2 linked regions of the Acidicapsa acidisoli genome follow. The protein of the gene in region 1 interacts with the protein of each later gene in a pairwise test. Links are inferred from orthologs where the notes say so. Each region holds a gene or a part of one and is shown on either strand. Other genes may lie near its edges.

Evidence for each region.
Region 2: the proteins of leuS (region 1) and ligA interact in binary tests that used the Escherichia coli proteins (3 or more experiments, as listed by UniProt). The link is inferred for Acidicapsa acidisoli from one-to-one orthologs.

Annotation. Positions count from the first base shown.
Region 1 is NZ_JAGSYI010000002.1:1,376,668-1,380,081, forward strand. Bases 81-3,174 are described here. They hold leuS (leucine--tRNA ligase), read right to left. Parts: upstream 2,830-3,174; coding sequence 331-2,829; downstream 81-330. Other genes in these bases: OHL23_RS15645 (hypothetical protein), read right to left, coding at 81-331; OHL23_RS15655 (hypothetical protein), read right to left, coding at 2,896-3,174. Outside these bases: more of OHL23_RS15645, read right to left, coding at 1-80; more of OHL23_RS15655, read right to left, coding at 3,175-3,414.
Region 2 is NZ_JAGSYI010000001.1:1,497,553-1,500,791, forward strand. The notes cover bases 279-3,197. They hold ligA (NAD-dependent DNA ligase LigA), read right to left. Parts: upstream 2,848-3,197; coding sequence 709-2,847; downstream 279-708. Other genes in these bases: OHL23_RS05955 (sensor domain-containing diguanylate cyclase), read left to right, coding at 279-694; OHL23_RS05965 (TM2 domain-containing protein), read left to right, coding at 2,962-3,197. Outside these bases: more of OHL23_RS05955, read left to right, coding at 1-278; more of OHL23_RS05965, read left to right, coding at 3,198-3,239. UniProt on the Escherichia coli protein: DNA ligase that catalyzes the formation of phosphodiester linkages between 5'-phosphoryl and 3'-hydroxyl groups in double-stranded DNA using NAD as a coenzyme and as the energy source for the reaction.

The sequences.
Region 1 (3,414 bases):
CAACCGCCCAGCCAACCACCCCCGCCGGCAGCAGCCATCGCAACTCCGACGCCACAGCAGGCTCATACCGCGCCACAGCATCCGCCAGAATCACCGAAGACAGCCAAGGATTCTGCCAATCCAGCCGGTCCAGACCTACCGACGCCGGCGGAATCTCCACCAGAATCCGTTGCACCTGCACCCACACCACCGCCAGAAATGGCACGCCGAACAGCCATCGCCACGCCACCTCGATCACGGTCAGCGACGGATGCGCCCACACAAACCCCATGTGGCTCACCAGCGACTGCGTTGCGCGAAGTTTCCCCGTTTCCTGCGGAACCGAAGGCACTACTTCACCACCAGATTCACCAGCTTGCCGGGCACAATGATGATCTTCACCGGCGTCTTGCCCGCCAGCCATTCGATGATCTTCTCGTGCGCCAGCGCCGCAGCCTCAATCGTCGGATTGTCCGCGTCCGCCGCCACGCGAATCACCGCGCGAAGCTTCCCGTTGATCTGCACAGGAATCTCGATCTCATCCTCTTTGGCCAACGCCGCGTCGGAAACCGGCCAGGGCTTGCGCAATATCTCACCCTCGCCGCCAAGTTCAACCCACAACTCCGCCGCAAGAAACGGCGCAAACGGCGCAAGCATCAGCACCAGCGACCTCAACAGCTCCGCCACCACCGCGGGCGGAACCTCACCCGACGCCATCGCGCCCTCCGCGGCAACCAGCTCATTCACCAGCGACATGATCGCTGCGATGCTGGTGTTGAAATGCCACCGTCCTGCAAAATCGAGCGTGACCTTGGCAATCGTCTGATGCAGCTTCCGCAAAAGCGCCAGCGAAACACCCTCGGGCGCAGCAACCGAATCCGAATTCGCCTTCGAAGCAACGGGCGCAAAGCGCGTGACAATGCGGAAGACGCGGCCCAGAAAGCGGCTGATCCCCGCAACCCCATCCTCCTGCCAATCCAGGTCGCGATCCGGCGGAGCAGCAAAGAGCGCGTACATGCGCGCAGCGTCCGCCCCATACCGCGCCACCATCTCGTCCGGAGAAACCACATTCCCCCGCGACTTCGACATCTTCGCGCCGTCCTTGATCACCATCCCCTGCGAAAACTGCCGCGTAGTCGGTTCATCGTTGACGATCAGTCCCAGATCCCGCATCACTTTCGTCCAGAATCGCGAGTAGATCAGATGCAGAATCGCGTGCTCCACCCCGCCGATATACTGATCGATCGGAAACCAGTAATTCGCAATCTCAGACGAAAACGGCGCGCTGGAATTCTTCGCGTCCGTGTAGCGATAGAAGTACCAGCTCGAATCGACAAAGGTATCCATCGTGTCTGTCTCGCGCGTCGCAGGGCCGCCGCACTTCGGACAAGTCGTATTCAGAAACTCCGGCACCCGCGAGAGCGGCGAACCGCCCTGCTGCGTAATCTCGATCTGCTCCGGCAACAGCACCGGCAACTGATCGTCCGGCACCGGAACCAGCCCATGCTCCGGGCAGTTCACCATCGGAATCGGCGTACCCCAATACCTCTGGCGGCTCACGCCCCAGTCCCGCAGCCGGAATGTTACCTTCGCCTCGCCAAAACCACCCTTCACCGCAGCCTGCTGCAGCTTCTTCTGCGCCTCACCGCAAATCAGGCCGTCGTACTGGCCTGAATTCACGAGAACGCCCACCTCCGAAACGAAAGGCAGCTCTGACTCGTCCTCCGACTCGCCAACCGGGCGAATCACCCGTCGAATCTCCACGCCATACTTCGTAGCAAACTCAAAGTCCCGCTCATCATGCCCCGGCACGCTCATAATCGCGCCCGTCCCGTACTCCATCAGGACATAATTCGCCACCCAGATCGGCACCCGCTCGCCGTTATAAGGATTAATCGCATAGTGCCCGAGAAACACGCCATGCTTCTCGACTGCACCCAGATCGCCTGCTTCGCGAGCCGTCTTCTGCTTGTCGATCATCGCGCTGATCTCGCGCTCCAACGCGACATTGCCGGCCGTCAGCGCCGGAACTAGCGGATGCTCCGGCGCAAGCTGCACGCTGGTCGCGCCAAAGATCGTGTCCACCCGCGTCGTGAACACGCGAATCTTCTCGCCGCCGCCTTCTACAGTGAAATCAACCTCAGTGCCCTCGCTGCGCCCGATCCAGTTGCGCTGCATCGTGCGCACCTTCTCCGGCCAGCCCGGCAACTTGTCCAGACCGTCCAGCAACTCTTGCGCATACTCCGTAATCCGGTAAAACCACTGCTCCAGATTGCGCTGCTCGACAATGTTGTCCTCATGCCGCCAGCAGCAGCCGTCGATCACCTGCTCATTGGCCAGCACCGTCGCGCACAGCGAGCACCAGTTCACCTTGGACTGCTTCCGGTACGCCAGCCCGCGCTCGTACATCCGCAAAAAGAACCACTGATTCCAGCGGTAATAATCCGGCAGACAAGTCGTGATTTCGTTGGCCCAGTCGTATCCCAGGCCAAGCCGCAGCATCTGCCGCTTCATTGCGGCAATGTTCTGCAGCGTCCATTCGCGCGGAGGCGTGTTGTTCTTGAGCGCGGCGTTCTCCGCCGGCAGGCCAAAGGCATCCCAGCCCATGGGATGCAGCACGTTATACCCCTGCATCCACATGTACCGGGCCAGCGCATCGCCGATCGAATAGTTGCGCACGTGCCCCATATGCAGTTGCCCGCTGGGGTAGGGCAGCATCTCGAGAACGTAGTATTTCGGCTTGCTCGTGTCCGTTTCAGCCGCGTACAGAGCAGGATTCGCCGCCCACTTCGCCTGCCATTTTGGTTCAATCGTCGCCGGGTCGTACCGAAGTTCTTTTTCTTCCGCCATAAGGCTTTAGTTTATATGGAACCCCGCGCCGATCAACCAACCCCTTAATCCAATCAATGCGATCCATCACTGAGCGCAAGGCACCTCATGCAACTCCTCGGTCACAATCTCATAGCCTTCAGGCGGTTGAAATGTCGCGGCATCCGGCTCACTCTGACTCAGCTCCGTCAGCTCCCTCGTCCTCTTGCCCATGCGCGGGTCATCCGTTACCTGCCGGACAGCCAATCCGAGGGGCTGTGCCGTCCACACTTCCATGGTTCGCACCAGCGGAGCGTCGTTCCCGATAGCGCCAACCGGTATCGTGTGCGTAGTCCGGGTTCCCTTGGCCGCTACACCTTGAATCGTCTGCGTGCCCAGATCTTCCTGTAAGGTTTCATCGGCAGAAGCTCCTGGCCGTGCCGGCAAGGACTCGCCAATCCTGCTACCTCCGATTTCAATAAGCGTTGTTGCCGTCCCGGTTGGCCGCTCCGATGGCGCGATTCCAGCCGTCCCCTGCGGCAGCCCCGAGGTCCAGCATGTCGAACCTGTCTGTCCCGTCTGGCGCGGAGGCATTGGCTGCACTGTGGCGCTTTTGCCGGGAACCGT
Region 2 (3,239 bases), on another replicon or contig:
TCTCCTGAAGGGCGGCGGTTATTGCTGGGTCGAGTCGATCGTCACCGGTTACATTGATCCTGTTTCAAGGCGGACAGCCGGCTATGTGGCCACGATTCGCGACATCTCCGAAGAGAAGAGGCGTGAAGATCGCTCGGCGTCTGAGCATCTCCGGCTTTCTGAAGCAGCCTCTCTCGACGAGTTGACGGGAATTGCCAATCGGCGCGCCTTTAATCGTGCGATGGAAAGTGAGGTTCGTCGGCAGGCCCGCGCTGCGGACGATCTGTCGCTTCTGATGTTGGACGTCGATCATTTCAAGCTGTACAACGACCTCTATGGGCATCTCTCCGGAGATGCATGTCTCAAGGACGTCGCCGCTGCCCTCAAATGCGCGTTACGACGCGAAGGGGATCTCGCTGCCCGTTTCGGCGGCGAAGAGTTTGTCGTTCTTCTGCCCAGCACCAAGTCCTCGGGCGCGGAAGCGGTAGCCCGCATAATCCTCAAGGCCGTCTCGGCTCTTGCCATACCCCATGCGGAGAGTCCTTATGGTGTGGTGACCGTCAGCATCGGCGTTACCACTTGGCCTTCCGGAGTACCGCTCAATCAGAGCCTGCTGATCGAACAGGCCGACCGCGCCCTGTATGCCGCCAAAGCTCGGGGACGCAATACCTATGTGCTTGAGTCGAGCGATGTGACTCCGGATCGCGGCGAGTAGCTCTTTTTGCGCTCCTATGCTGGTGGTGCGGATTCGAGAAGCGAGAGAAGTCCGGGCTCGTCGAGGATTGGAATGCCCAGTTCCTGGGCTTTGGCGAGTTTGCTGCCGGCTTCTTCGCCCGCGACAACGTAGTTTGTCTTCTTGCTCACGGAGCCGGAGACTTTGCCGCCGGCTGCTTCGATCTTTTCTTTGGCTTCTTCGCGGCTCAAGGTTGGGAAGGTGCCGGTCAGGACGAAGGTGAGGCCTTCGAGCTGCGTGGTCCGCTGTTTTTTCTCGGCGGTCATCTTCAGGCCAAGCTCTGCGAGATGCTGGATGAGTGCGCGGTTTCGTTCGTTCTGGAAGAAATCGTGCACCGATGCCGCAACCTTCGGGCCGACTTCCTGCACACGCTCCAGCTCTTCCTGGGTTGCATTTTCGAGCGCTTCCATACTGCCGAATTCGCCCGCCAGCAGCTCGGCCGTGCGTTCGCCGACAAACGAGATGCCGAGGCCCATCAGCAAACGCGCAAGGCCGGCTTGCTTGGAGTTTTCTATCTGGGTAAGCAACGCCTGCGCCGACTTTTTGCCGACGCGTTCGAGGGTGAGCAACTGCTCTTCGGTCAAGGTGTAAAGGTCGGCGATGCTCTTGACCAAGCCTGAGTCTAGTAACTGCACCGCCATAGCGTCGCCAAGGCCTTCGATGTTCATGACGCCGCGATGCGAGAAGTAAGTCAGCGACTGCGCCAGCCGCGCCGGACAGTCGACGTTTATGCAGTAGGAGTCAACCTCGCCTTCGACGTGCTCGGCGGGTGTGTGACAGACAGGGCATTCTGTGGGCATCTCAAAGACGCCTGTGCCTTCGGGATGCTCTGCGTCGATGACGACTCCTGCGATGTTGGGGATCACGTCGCCTGCGCGCTGCACTCTAACCCAGCTTCCGGGACGAATGCCCAGGCGTGCCACCTCGTCGGCGTTAAACAGGCCGACGTTTGTGATGGTGGTGCCACCGACGACTACCGGAATCAGCACCGCAAGCGGCGTGAGCTTGCCGGTGCGGCCCACGGTGACCACGATCTCGCGGACCTGCGTGATGCCTGTGCGCGCGGTGAACTTGTATGCGATCGCCCACCGGGGATGACGGCCCGTATAGCCCAGACGTACCTGGGTCTGTTGCGCATCAACCTTGATGACCACGCCGTCGATTTCGTAGCCCAGGCTGTCGCGCTGCTCCTCGACCTTGGTGAGAAAGGCGAGAATCTGATCGACGGTGGTAAAGGTGTCCCGATGGGGATTGACGCGGAAGCCAAGTGTTGTCAGCGTCTCCAGCGTGGCGTGTTGGCCTGCGGGATTGTATTCGCCGTTGAGGATCAGAAAGTAGGCATAGAAGTCGAGGCGGCGCTGGGCCACGGCTTTGGTGTCGAGCGTACGCAGCGTTCCGGCGGCGAAGTTGCGCGGGTTGGCAGCGGGGGCTAGGCCGGCGGCTACGCGCTCTTCGTTTGCTTTTTGGAAGGAGGCGAGGGGCATGACTACTTCGCCTCTTACTTCAAAGGTGCTGGCCGCACGGGCATTGCCTTCGGACTGGTCCATATGCGAGTTCTGGAGATGAGAGTCGTGGAGCTTTGCGGGTGAAACATTTAGTGGGACACTCCGGATTGTTCGGACGTTCGTGGTGACGTCTTCGCCGATCTGTCCGTCGCCTCGGGTTAGGCCGCGCAGCAGGCGTGCGCTGCCGTGAGCGTCGATTTCGTAATGCAGAGCGAGCGAGAGGCCGTCGAGTTTGAGTTCGGCGACGTAGAGGACCGGCAGATTGCCTGCCAGTTCGCGGACGCGTCGGTCCCAGTCACGCAGCTCTTCTTCGTTGTAGGCGTTGTCGAGCGAAAGCATGGGGCGCGAGTGCGCGACTTTTTGAAATCCCTCGGCGGGACGGCCGCCGACACGCTGCGTGGGCGAATCCGGCGTCAACAGTTCGGGATGCGCGGCTTCGAGAGCCTTCAGCTCGTTCATCAGCGTGTCGTACTCGGCGTCACTGATTGTTGGCGCATCGAGGACGTAGTATTGGTACTCGTGATGGCGGAGCAGTTCGCGCAATGCGGCGATCTGTGCCGCTGGATTCTCGTTCGGATCTGTGACCGGATCTTCGTTCAGGACGCTCATTGGCAGGATTATAGCGATCATGGGTTGCGTCGTGGCTGCGTCTTGTCGGCCCGCGCGTCGGGGATTCGTAAGCAGAATGAACTGTATACGAAGGTTGAACGTATATAGAAACAGTAGAAATCAGGAGAGAATTCGATGAGTACGACGCCATATCCGAATCCGCAGATTGTTTTTCAGCAGCAGTATGAGTCCGTGCGCAGGGATGAAGTGGTTGGTGTGCTGCTCGCGCTTTTTCTCGGATGCTTCGGAGTCCACCACTTTTATCTGGGCCGGGTGGGGCTGGGGATTTTGTATGTGTGCTTTTGCTGGACGGGCATTCCGGCGATTCTTGGGGTGATCGAGTGCTTCTTTATGCCGGGGCGAGTGCGGATGTACAACGCGATCCAGGCTGCCGGCCTGGCTGCGGCGCTGGG